4 regions of the Neobacillus sp. PS2-9 genome follow, and region 4 is predicted to be linked to each of the others. Evidence: predicted binding sites of a transcription regulator. Region 4 holds the regulator's gene; each other region holds the start of a gene.
The links. The regulator Rex, encoded in region 4, represses fermentation and respiration genes when NADH is low (regulators of the CRP and FNR family bind a similar motif). The targets are predictions, from matches to a motif close to TTGTGAAATATTTCACAA.

Region 1 (3,207 bases), 1.2 Mb from region 4:
TTTATATGTCACTTTACGATCAGATATTTTTCCGTGAGCAGTTCCACTGTGGCATTGAACACATTTAATGCCTTCTGTCTTGTGTTTGGTATGTGGAATTATGATATCCCCTGAAGGAGTAACATCACGATATTTCATATTGTGACAACTCTCACATGCCTCATCAGGTATCAGATTCGGCATCTTAATGGGTGCGATATAGGTATCTTTTTCTTTTTTATAAAATTCTACGAGGCCATTTCCTTTCGCTTTCACGATATTCTCTGCCCCAGGCCCAATATGACAGTTAACGCATTCTACCTCACTATGAGATGAAGCTTTCCATGTATAGTACTGGGGCTTCATTTCATGACAGGATGCGCAAAACTCTGAGCTTGATGTTGCTTTTAGCCCTAACCCTCCGACAATGATGAAAAGGGCTAAAACCAACACTGTTAATGTCGCAATTTTGATTAGCTTATAGCGAAATTTGGGAGGGGCCGTCAGCTCTTCTTTGTGCTCCTCTTCCATAAAAGCGACCCTCCTGTTTAAAATTTATTATTTTTTCACATCTGATTTAAAACCAGTTCTGTGACAGTATTGACAATATACATCAGTAGGTGCTTTTACATCAGTTGAACCTGGCTTTGGTTTTTCACGATCGTGACAGACAAAGCATTCGGCTTTTTGAGTATCAGTCTTTGCTCTTGCTGCGTGCGCCGTTAACCACTGATTACTTTCAACGTGTCCAGGAGGACGGTTTGCGTGACAGGCACTACAGAATTTGTTAATTCGTGATTGTTCTTTAACGATGGTAATATTTGGTGTGTACTTTGTTTTTGTCTCCTTCATCTTAAGTAGTGACATAATGTCTTCTTTTGGAATCTCTCTAACCCACTTAGAATCCTGGTGACAGTTCACGCACTTATCTAACTCTTTAACTGCTGTACCACCGTGCTGTCCGTTCCAGCCTTCTACCTTGTGGCTCTTAGGAACCTTAATCTTTTTGTGACAAGTTTCACATGCCATAGAGATCTTAACGTCTTTCTGTTGCTTTCCAATGGCTTGTAAAATAATATCCTGTGTTTTTTGGTCATGCTCTGCTGCAATGGCTTCTGCACTTTCGTCTTCTGCTGTTGCTTCTGTAGATGTTTCTTTAGTTGGTTCTTTTTCTTTCTCTTCTAGTTTCTTCTCCATCTCTTCTGGATTTGGAGGAACGTTGTAAGCCACTTCCTTCCATGGCTTTTCACCGTTGTTAACTTTGTCGTGGCAATCAATACAAGTTCCCATGTTAGGTCTCAAGTATTTCTTTTCCATAAATTTTTCAGCATTTTCTTTTGTCCAATGACCGCGAACTTCTTCGGTGTTAATTCCGCGAGTGGCCATTTTGGCGTGCACAACTCCTGCGTGACAAGTAATACAAGGGATATCTTCTTCGATATGTCCTTTGTGGTTCACCTTCAAATCCCCTGATGCTGTTACTAGGCGATTTTTAGAGTGACATTGTAAACAGTTTTCATTTGAGACAGCTTCTTCTTCTGTTTGAACGATTTGCTTTGGTACGCCTGTTACGTGATAGTATACTTCTTTCATCGACTTCATTTTGTGCGTCAGCATGTTGATCGTTCCTGGCTTAATATGACACTGTACACATGAAATTTGATTGTGAGCACTGGCTGTAAATGTTGAGTACTCCGGCGCCATTTCGTGACAGCTCGAACAAAAGGATGGCGAGTTTGTGAAGGAAAGGACTCCATATCCTCCACCAAATACAATGATGCAACCTACAAGTGAAACAAATAGAAGTTTCCACCTGTTCACTGGATTCTTCCAATCTATACTTCGGAACTTATGCCAAAGTTTTCGCATTGGGCCTTTTTTTCTATCTTCTCTCGTTTCGGGATCTGCTTCTTTATTTTTCTTTCTCCCCCAAATGGCCACTTTACTCACCCTTCCCATCTTGGATTGATTCTCTATTTATTTTCCAGATTAACCTCTCTAAAGGTAGTATCTAACATTGTAAGGGTATAATCCAATGTACAATTTGTGAATATTTCTACACACCTGTGACAGATTTATTAACCATAAAAACAACATGTAAACATTGTTATATCAAGCCTTTAGTTATCACTATGCGAATAGTAGTAACTTGTATAAAATCAAATAATTATACAAAAATAAACACTTTTATTCATATTTTATTAAAAACATTTTGCTCCTTTTTCATATTGAAATAGCTTTAAGCTTTATTGCCATGAGATTGTCAAATATGACAAATAACCGAACCCTTCAAAATAGAAGTTCTGCTGTGAAAGAGATATAATAGTAGAATGACAAAATTTGCTTCCACGCTAACAATGTTGTCACTCTATAGTGGAAGTGGTAAGATGAAAAAGGAAATTATCGAATATTTTTGACAGAATTATTTTTGAAAAATACGTACTAGTCTCGATAAAAAGGAGCGTTCATCTGATATGGGGATTTTAAATAAAGTGTTTGATCTGAACAAGCGTGAGTTGAAGCGGTTAGACAAACTTGCCGTGAAAATTGATGCACTCGCTGCAGAAACTGAAAAGCTGACTGACGATCAACTTCGTGAAAAAACTGAAGAATTCAAATTACGCTATCAAAAGGGCGAAACGCTTGATGATTTATTAGTAGAAGCATTTGCCATTGTTCGCGAAGGTGCTCGTCGTGTTCTAGGGCTATATCCGTACCATGTTCAGCTAATGGGGGGGATTTCTCTCCATGAAGGGAACATTTCGGAGATGAAGACAGGGGAAGGTAAAACCTTAACGGCTACCATGCCTGTTTATTTGAATGCTCTTTCTGGTAAAGGCGTTCACGTAGTAACTGTCAACGAATACCTAGCAAGCCGTGACGCGACTGAGATGGGTCAGCTATATGAATTCCTAGGCCTAACCGTTGGCTTGAACTTAAACAGCATGGATAAGGAAGAAAAACAGGCAGCCTATGCCGCTGATATTACCTATGGTACAAACAATGAATTGGGATTTGACTATTTACGTGACAATATGGTCCTTTATAAAGAGCAAAAGGTACAACGTCCGCTTTTTTATGCGGTCATTGACGAGGTCGACTCCATTTTAATTGATGAAGCCCGTACACCATTGATTATTTCAGGCTCAGCTCAAAAGTCAGCTGTTCTTTATATTCAAGCCAATGCTTTTGTCCGTATGCTGACAAAAGATACTGACTATACGTACG
Region 2 (3,207 bases), 440 kb from region 4:
CAGTGGACAAGGGAATAGTGGCAGTGGCCGCTTCCGGGAATTCTGGACCGAATGTGTGGACGGTTGGTTCACCGGGAACGGCGTCCAAAGCGATTTCGGTCGGAGCCTCCACACCCACGATGGAAATACCTTTATTATTAATAGAAGGAAGCCGGAATAAATATCGGATTCAGCCGATGGAGGGCTCAGCTAAATGGGCGCTAGACCGGTCAGTCGATCTGGTGGACGGCGGTATCGGCAGGAAAGAGGAATTAAGGAATGTTCAAGGAAAAATCGTCCTGATGAAGCGGGGGACACTGACCTTTACTGAGAAAGCAGAAAATGCCCGTGCAGCGGGAGCTAGAGCGGTGTTAATCTACAATAATATGAGCGGAAGCTTCATTGGGAATCTGGAATCTCCGCTGACCCTACCAGTGGGTTCACTATCGAAGGGTGACGGAGTTTTTTTACAAAAAGAAATAAAGAAACAACGTGTGGCGGCGAGAATCTCGGTGGTAGAGGAGCGGGACCGGCTGGCAGACTTTAGCTCGAGGGGGCCGGTGACGGGAACGTGGGAAATTAAGCCAGACATTGTTGCCCCGGGGGTAGCCATAAATTCGACGATTCCAGGCGGCTATTTGTCTTTGCAGGGAACGAGTATGGCGGCACCGCATGTGGCTGGGGCCTGTGCGTTAATTAAGCAGGCGCACCCGGACTGGACGCCGGTGCAAATTAAAGCAGCGTTGATGAACACGGCAAAACCGCTTGTGAAGTTGGAGCCCGAAAAGATGAGTTCTACTGCTGATGAGAGTCTAGGGTTTTACCGCACGTACGAACAGGGTGCCGGCCGGATTCAAGTAGATGAAGCGATCAAGGCGACCTCGCTTGTTTCGCCGAGCAGTATGAGGTTTGGGAAATATAGTGACGATCATGATGTTCATCAGGCCACTTTGCATGTGGAAAATAGGAGTTCAGAAACGCAGCGGTATTCCTTTTCGATTCCGCAGAGGATGGAGGGGCTGAACTGGAGGTTCCCGTTATCGTTCACGCTTGGGCCAAAGGAGTCGAAAGAGGTGACGGTTGAGTTAACGGTCGACCCTAAAGTGTTTTTACGAAAAGTCCATGACGGTTATATTCAAATGCAGGCGGGTTCATCGACGATTCACATTCCGTATTTGTATGTACTAGAGGAGCCGGGATATCCACGTGTGATGGGCTTTGATTTTGGTGAAAGCGATCATCGTGGACAGTATCGGTATGAGGTGTATTTGCCTGGCGGAGCAGAGGAGTTTGGAATTGCCTTGTTTAACCCGGAGGATTACCGGTTTGTTGGTTTTTTGGATACGAAGACAAACGTGAAAAAAGGGTTAATCCGGAAAGTGATTCCGGTTGAGCAGCTGCCGGAAGCTGGGACGTACCTCGTGAAGGTGTTTGCTAAAAAGGCTGGGAAGGAAGATTTTATCGAGCGGATGATCGTCATCGAGAGGGAAAAAGAGTAAAATATGCGAGTGAATGGGCAAGTCAAAATCCGAACGGCTTGTCCACCCCATGAATCACGGATATCCGCCTCCTGTGACAATGTTCACAAAATAGACACAAAATGGTCAAAAAAAGTTTAAAAAATCCACTACAATAATAGAGTAAATTAAAATTTGATGAGAGAAAAATCTTGGGAAATTGTTTGTGGGATAATTCACTAAATTCATTGACTTTAAAAGATGCCTATTGTATGCTAACAAAGGGTGTAAAATGATAGGGTTTTCATCGGATTAATAGACTATTATCCACGGTGTTTCCCGCCTATTTGCATACTATTATCCGGTTCACATTCTCTTATAGTGAGGATGCGATAAGCATGCGAAAAAACAACCGCAATCCATTACAAGCTATGGCTTTAATGTCCGCGATCGTCTCCCAGTTAGTCGGTTCCATTCTAATAGGTATTTTCTCAGGCAGATGGCTGGATCGGCATTGGGGTACCGAACCAATTTTCTTAATAGTTGGACTGCTTTTAGGACTTGCAGCAGGCACCTATTCCATGCTTCTTTCAATCCGTCATTTCTATTCAGGAGATAAATAACTATGCCAGATTTCAGAATCATGTACAACAGACAGCGGAAATGGATTTTTTACTTGTTGTCCATTTATGTTCTCGGCTGGGGATTTACATCATACCAAACAATCTTCTTAGGGTTGATTCTTGGGACATGCTTTGGTTTCTTAAATCTTTGGTTATTAGTTAGAAAAACCGAAGACTTTGATAAAAAGGTATCACAGGGCAAAAAAGTCCGCTCACTTGGGTCGCTTTCCAGGATGGCAGTAGGTGGAATAGCGGCATTAATTGCATTGAGATATCCAGAGTATTTCAATGTGATGGGTTTAGTAATAGGATTGATGACATCCTATATTGTCATTATGATAGATTATTTTTATCATGCATTGCATGTACATAAATGAAGCGGAAACGAGGTGAGTTTACATGGAACACGGAACTCCGGATTTTAAGTTTATGGGGCTTTGGTTTAACGGGGCCAATATTCTAATGATTACGGTTGCAAGTGCGATTGTTTTCCTTATTGCAGTCCTTGCTACCCGCAAACTTGCGATGAAACCAACTGGCGTACAAAATTTCTTTGAGTGGATTTTGGACTTCGTTAAAGGAATTATCAACAGTACAATGGATTGGAAGACAGGTGGTCGATTCCACATTCTTGGGATTACACTATTGATGTATATCTTTGTATCAAATATGTTAGGTCTTCCGTTTGCAATCGTAGTTGGCGAAAACCTTTGGTGGAAATCACCGACAGCTGACCCAACGATTACGTTAACGTTAGCGGTTATGGTTGTTGCGTTATCGCACTTCTATGGTGTAAAGCTAAAAGGTGTAAAAGGATATGCAGAAGGCTTCTTCAGCCCAATGAAATTTCTTTTCCCATTAAAGATTATTGAGGAATTCGCGAATACGCTAACTCTTGGTTTGCGTTTATACGGTAACATCTTTGCTGGTGAATTGCTTCTTTCCCTATTAGCAGCTGGACTAGCGCATCAAGGGATTGCTGGAACTATTGCAGCAGTACCATTAACACTAGTATGGCAAGGTTTCTCTATTTTCGTAGGTTCAATTCAAGCGTACATTTTCACAATGTTAACAATGGTTTATATGGCTCATAAAGTGAGTCACGACCATTAATATAAACCGTTCATTACTCATGAACAAAATAATAA
Region 3 (3,207 bases), 1.8 Mb from region 4:
AATACGGTCAAATGTCATTAGACCAAGCGCAACAGTAAAGATTGGGAAGGATGCTACGATAATGATTGATGCAACAAATGATGTCCAAGTGAACATCGGCATTCTCATTAGTTTCATCCCTTTTGTTCTCATTTTTAAGATCGTCACGATAAAGTTAATACCTGTCATCAATGTTCCAATACCGGCAATCTGTAAGGCAACTGCATAATAGTTGTTACCGATACCTGGGGTAAATTCTTTCCCGGCAAGTGGGAAGTAGGCTGTCCATCCAGCATCTGGTGAACCACCAATAACAAACGAGATGTTAAATAGCATCGCACCGCTAAAGAATAACCAGAAGCTAAGAGCATTTAATTGCGGAAATGCTACGTCCCGTGCACCAATCTGAAGCGGAATTACGACGTTCATTAAGCCAATTAAAAGTGGCATTGCCGCAAATAAAATCATGATTACACCATGAGTGGTGAAAATTTCGTTATAATGCTGTGCGTCTAAAAATTGCATTTCAGGTCGTGAGGTTTGGGCTTTCATTAATAGTCCATCTACACCACCACGGAAAAACATTAAAACACCTGAAAGGATGTACATGATACCAATTCGTTTATGATCAACCGTAGTGATCCATTCACGCCAAAGCCATTTCCATTTTTTTAAATAGGTAACACCAGCTACAATACCTACCATTGTTAGTGCAATAGCAATCTGTGAACCTAGTATTAACGGGTTTCCGACGATAAAAAAGTCATGCCAATTAATGCCCATCGTGTTCACCTCCATTTGAATTTCCATCCATATCTTTCGTTGACTCACTGTCAGTTTCTTTTTCTTTAAAAATCTTACCTTTCACGCCATGGACTTCATACAATTCAGGGTTTGTATAAGTCTTAGAATTCATTTTAGCGTGATCAACCCATGCTAAATGTGTACCGATATATGTTTCCCGGCCTAAATGTGTTGGCTTGAGGAGTTCAAAGTATTTATTCTCTGTTAATTTCGGAGCCTTTTCTTTAACTTCTTTTACCCACTTTTCAAAGTCTTTGGGTGATTTTGCTTCAACAGTAAACTCCATACCAGCGTATCCTTGTCCGTTAAAGTTGGTATTTCTACCTAAAAATTCTCCTGGCTTATCAGCAGTAAGGTACAATTGAGTTTCCATCTTATTCATTGTGTATTTTTGACCGCCTAATTCAGGCACCCAGAAAGATTGCATGGTACCAGCTGAAGTTAATTTAAATTCAACAGGTGTGCCTGCAGGGATGTTTACGTAATTGACTGTTTCAATGCCTTGATCAGGATAACTGAAAATCCATTTCCAATCGGCAGATGTAACATGAATGACAATCGGATCTTTTTTCTCATAGCCTGCAGGAACTTTTTCAAGCTTATAAATCGTTTTTACTGTTGGAATGGTTAGAGCAATAACTATTAAAATAGGAATAATAGTCCAAATAAACTCTAATTTTGTACTTCCATGTTCTTCAGGTGGCTCGTAATCTTTATTTTCAGGTGTTGCGCGGTATTTCCAAATGATATAACCAAATAAACCAAAAACGACAACAACAACAAGGAGCATGAAGATTAGTGACCAATTGATTAAGTCAAGAATATCTCTTGCTGCAGGACCTTTGGGTTCAAAAACAAGCATATTCGTATCGCAGCCGCTTAAAAGCAATACAGGTAGTAAAGCTAATAGTGGAACGAAGTAGTTCTTTTTAAACATTGAGATTTTTCCCCTCCAATAATTGTTCGTTTTTTCACATTTGTTCGTGAATTCATTCACAAACTTTGTTAGAGCCATTCCTTCGCCTTAAAGAAAATAGAAACACAATTAAATTAATTATTAGATAATAATAATTTGTATGTTCGTTTTCCATAACACAATATTAACAACATAGATGTGATGTTAACATAGGTTTTTGTAAAAAGTTGTGACAAATTTGTTAAGGATATAAAATCCTATTCATGGGATGATTTGGTAAAAGGGGTGCAAATGGCATTCTGTAGCACTTAATGTTGTCTATTTCCCTGCAAACATGGGATAATAATAGGGAATACATAGAAAGAGGAGAGCATAATAATGAAGGTCAAAATTAACCGCAATGCAGCAAAAGCATTGAAAAAAATGCTAGATCAAGAAGAGGCACAAGGAAAAATGTTTCGAGTTTATGTGACAAGTGTTCATGGAGATCATGCCCACTATGACTTGATGCTCGATACTCCAACAGAAAATGATGTAGTGGTTCAATCGGATAAGGATATTGATTTTATTGTAGAAAAAAATAATGACTATTTAGATAATGTTTGGATCCAATTCTTCCATGTCCCAAATGAAGAATGGCTAATTACCAATCCATCAAAGGGTGTCCATCATCATCATTAAAAATATAAAAACGTTTGGAGAGTAATCCAAGCGTTTTTTTTAACTGAAATTTTCTAAATACTTGAAATTGTTTATATTTTTCTCATATAATCCTATTATTGCTATCTTAGAACAAGGCAGAGTTAAAGAAAAGTGTGATCTTTACACCCTGTTGATTGGAGCGGAAGGCACGAAGACTCCTGTGGGAGTATGGTTCAGGGGAGTCCCCGCAGGCGCAAGCGCCGAGGAGGCTCGCCGAAACACCCACGGAAAGCGAAGTGCCTGGAGCGGAAATCAACAGGCAAGTTTAACGGAGCCTAGAAAAAGGAGATTATTTATGATTCGTCGTTTTTTTTCTTATTATCGTCCGCATAAGAGACTGTTTATGTTTGACTTTAGTAGTGCGGTTATCGTAGCCATTTTGGAATTGGCTTTTCCGTTAGCAGTGCAGTGGTTTATTGATAAATTACTACCTGGTGGTGACTGGCAAACGATTGTGGCAGTTAGTATCGGTCTTTTCCTTCTATATTTATTGAGCACCTTCTTACAATTTATTGTGAATTACTGGGGGCATAAGCTGGGAATTAATATAGAAACAGACATGAGGCAAGAGTTATTTGAACATGTTCAAAAACAATCGTTCCGATTCTTTGATAATACGAAAACTGGGCATATTATGAGCAGAATTACGAATGATCTCTTTGATCTTGGTGAACTCGCCCATCATGGACCAGAAGATGTATTTATTGCAATGATGACCTTTATTGGTGCGTTCTGGATTATGTTGACGATCAACGTAAAACTAGCATTTGTTGCTATTTTAGTACTTCCATTTTTAATGATACTAG
Region 4 (3,207 bases):
TGTACCTGGAGGGTATCATATTCTTTCAGCACCCGTTCGTACTTGCTTGGGTCTTCAAACACAGAAGGCTCGGCCATTTGCTCTTCCAGTTTGCGGAGCGATTTTTCCATGATTTGAAGGGGTTCAAATACGGTTAACATTTCGTCCCAAATGGTCAATTTGGATTCTAATCCTGTGTTTTGAGCTAAGTACCCAATGGTTACTTCTTTTGGTTTGATGATTTCGCCGCCATCATGAGACAAATGTCCGGCAATAATCTTTAATAAGGTCGATTTTCCGGCACCATTACGGCCAACTAGGGCCACACGGTCTCTCGTTTGTAATTCTAGCTTTATATTCGATAAAATAAGGTCAGCACCATAATATTTTTGTAATTGATTTACTTGCAATAAAATCATTTTATTCACCTCTATTACTTAGGACTAGTGTACCGTATAAGCGGAATGACAGCAATAACTCGGACTCTTCTAGGTGCTGTTCTTTTAAAAAATCTAGTGATTCGTTCAAAGTTTCACACACATAAAAGGAAAAATAGTGTATTATTTTTTGGTAGGAGGATTTTTTATATGGCCGAATTTACGCATTTTAATGAAGAAGGCAGAGCAAAGATGGTAGATGTCAGCGATAAGCCTGAGACAGCACGTACTGCTCTTGCTCATTCTAGCATAACTGTAAGTAAAGAGATTTTTTACAAAATAACCCATCATGAGATGAAGAAGGGCGATGTACTAGCTGTTGCCCAAGTTGCAGCCGTGATGGCGGCAAAAAAAACATGGGATATTATTCCTATGTGTCATCCCATCCCACTGACAGGTGTGAATATTTCTTTTGCATGGGAAGAGGAGCAAACAGGGAACTTTCAATTACATATTGAGGCAGCGGTGAAAACAAAGGGGAATACAGGTGTGGAAATGGAAGCGCTCACAGCTGCATCTACTTGTGCTTTAACCGTTTATGATATGTGCAAGGCAGTCGATAAAGGGATGGTTATTGGGCCAACCTATTTAGTGGAAAAAACAGGCGGTAAAAACGGTGATTTTAGAAGAAATGAACAGGTTAAATAAGAGTTAAAAAACCATTCATGGGGTGTGGGAGAATATGAGTAACGAAACGATGAAAATACCACAGGCGACAGCGAAACGGCTGCCCCTCTATTATCGATTTTTAAAGAACCTGCATACTTCCGGCAAACAAAGAGTTTCATCTGCAGAGTTAAGTGAAGCGGTAAAGGTAGACTCGGCAACGATTCGCCGTGACTTTTCCTATTTTGGGGCATTAGGTAAGAAGGGGTATGGCTATAATGTTAATTATTTGTTAACCTTTTTCCGGAAAACGCTGGATCAGGATGAATTAACAAAGGTTGCGTTAATTGGGGTCGGTAATTTGGGGACTGCCTTTTTAAATTATAACTTTTTAAAAAATAACAACACGAAGATCGAGGTCGCGTTTGATGTCGATCCGGAAAAAATGGGTACAACGATTCGCGAAGTTCCAGTTCATCATATGGATGATTTGGAGAAGGTATTAGAAAATAGTGATATTCAGGTGGCTATTTTAACGGTGCCAGCTCCTGTTGCGCAAATGATAACGGACCGACTGGTAAAAGCGGAAGTTAAAGGGATTCTAAACTTTACGCCTGCTCGGTTAAATGTACCAGGGTCGATTCGGGTTCACCATATTGACCTGGCAGTGGAACTGCAATCATTGGTTTACTTTTTAAAGCACTATCCAACAGTGGATGTAGAGGAATAGAACATGATAATAAGGCCTCTTACGATGATTCAATCGTAGGAGGTGTTTTTATTGCAAAAATTTGTAAGTTATAACTTTACACGCGTAACAGTGTTATGTTACATTGATAAATAGAAAGGGGTTTTTATCATGAGTGAGGAGTTAATCTCAAAAAAAGACCTATTAGAATTTGCGAGAATTTCCTATGGACAGTTATATAGATGGAAGCGAAAGGACCTTATTCCAGAAGAATGGTTCATACGTAAATCAACCTTTACTGGGCAGGAGACCTTTTTTCCAAAAGAGAAGATCCTAGAAAGAATCAATAAAATCCAAACAATGAAAGAAAATTTATCACTAGATGAACTGGCAGACATGTTTTCACCAAATATTTCTGACTTGCAGCTAGGAAAAGACGAGCTAGTAAAACGTAACATTGTTTCATCTGCTGTTATGAATTTTTACCTTGAGAATGAAAAAGGAAGCCCTACGTTTACGATTACTAGGATGCTTGAAGTATATGTGCTTGAGAAGCTTCTGCAATCTGGTGAGATTAATCAAGATGAAGGAAAGATGCTGCTTCAGGTGTTAAAGGAGCATGCTGCTTTAATCAAACAAAAAAGCTGTGAATTAGTCATAACAAGGAAACTTGGGGTGTCATCGTGTCTCTTGCTCATTAACGCAGAAGCGATGCATATGGATTTGGGGACGAAAATGGTTGTGCAGCTCTCACTGATGTCGTGTATGGAAGAGATCAAAGCAAAATTATTATAAAGGAGAATATACATGGATATGAAGGAAAGAGGAGACTTAGTCATCAATGGTTTCGGTGCTTCAAATGGTGGGGCGTTCCGCCAGGTCATATTGAATGGATTCGGAACGGTTAACAGTGATGTTGATTGCGTGGAGTTTGAAAGTAATGGCTTCGGGACCGTGGATGGGAATGTGACAAGTGAACAGACGAAAATAAACGGTAAAGCAAAGGTCAAGGGAACGATTGAATCCCAGCAACTATCGATAGATGGAACGGCAAAGATTGGCGAAAATCTATATGTGAAAAAATTAAAGGTTTCCGGCAAGGCGTCTGTTGGTGGAAAAGTCAAAAGTGAGGAAATCAAAATTAATGGGGTGTTAAGGGTAGAAGGAGATTGTGAGGCAGAGATTTTTAAAGCAGATTCTCAATTTGCTATAGGCGGGTTATTAAATGCCGAACAAATTACGATTCAACTTCATGGCCCATGTAAGGCAAAAGAAATCGGCGGTGAAACCATTTTGGTGAAACATAGAGGTTCCTTTTTCGAAAGTCTCATTAAACCGTTGTTTTCCACTCAGCTCGAAGTGGAATTCATTGAAGGAGACAAAATTGAACTAGAGAATACCATTGCCAAGGTGGTACGGGGGAATCAGGTAAAGATTGGCCGGAATTGCCAAATTGGTGTCGTAGAGTACCGGGAAGATTTTTCACAACATAAAAAT

Region 1: RCG25_RS04460 (cytochrome c3 family protein) is a predicted target of Rex. The motif match lies at 2,024-2,041, and genes of this name have one in related genera.
Region 2: RCG25_RS00985 (AtpZ/AtpI family protein) is a predicted target of Rex. The motif match lies at 1,550-1,567, and genes of this name have one in related genera.
Region 3: qoxA (cytochrome aa3 quinol oxidase subunit II) is a predicted target of Rex. The motif match lies at 1,765-1,782, and genes of this name have one in related genera.

What each region holds. Positions count from the first base shown of each region.
Region 1 covers NZ_CP133269.1:922,710-925,916, reverse strand. The annotation lists gene RCG25_RS04465 (cytochrome c3 family protein) at 1-510, opposite strand, end outside; gene RCG25_RS04460 (cytochrome c3 family protein) at 538-1,929, opposite strand; gene secA (preprotein translocase subunit SecA) at 2,454-3,207, shown strand, end outside.
Region 2 covers NZ_CP133269.1:205,620-208,826, forward strand. The annotation lists gene RCG25_RS00980 (S8 family serine peptidase) at 1-1,478, shown strand, start outside; gene RCG25_RS00985 (AtpZ/AtpI family protein) at 1,835-2,059, shown strand; gene RCG25_RS00990 (ATP synthase subunit I) at 2,062-2,436, shown strand; gene atpB (F0F1 ATP synthase subunit A) at 2,459-3,172, shown strand.
Region 3 covers NZ_CP133269.1:3,129,141-3,132,347, reverse strand. The annotation lists gene qoxB (cytochrome aa3 quinol oxidase subunit I) at 1-762, opposite strand, end outside; gene qoxA (cytochrome aa3 quinol oxidase subunit II) at 752-1,720, opposite strand; gene RCG25_RS15845 (iron-sulfur cluster assembly accessory protein) at 2,078-2,380, shown strand; gene RCG25_RS15840 (ABC transporter ATP-binding protein) at 2,697-3,207, shown strand, end outside.
Region 4 covers NZ_CP133269.1:4,961,940-4,965,146, reverse strand. The annotation lists gene RCG25_RS24745 (ABC-F family ATP-binding cassette domain-containing protein) at 1-398, opposite strand, end outside; gene moaC (cyclic pyranopterin monophosphate synthase MoaC) at 567-1,064, shown strand; gene RCG25_RS24735 (redox-sensing transcriptional repressor Rex) at 1,099-1,752, shown strand; gene RCG25_RS24730 (YhbD family protein) at 1,882-2,505, shown strand; gene RCG25_RS24725 (polymer-forming cytoskeletal protein) at 2,518-3,207, shown strand, end outside.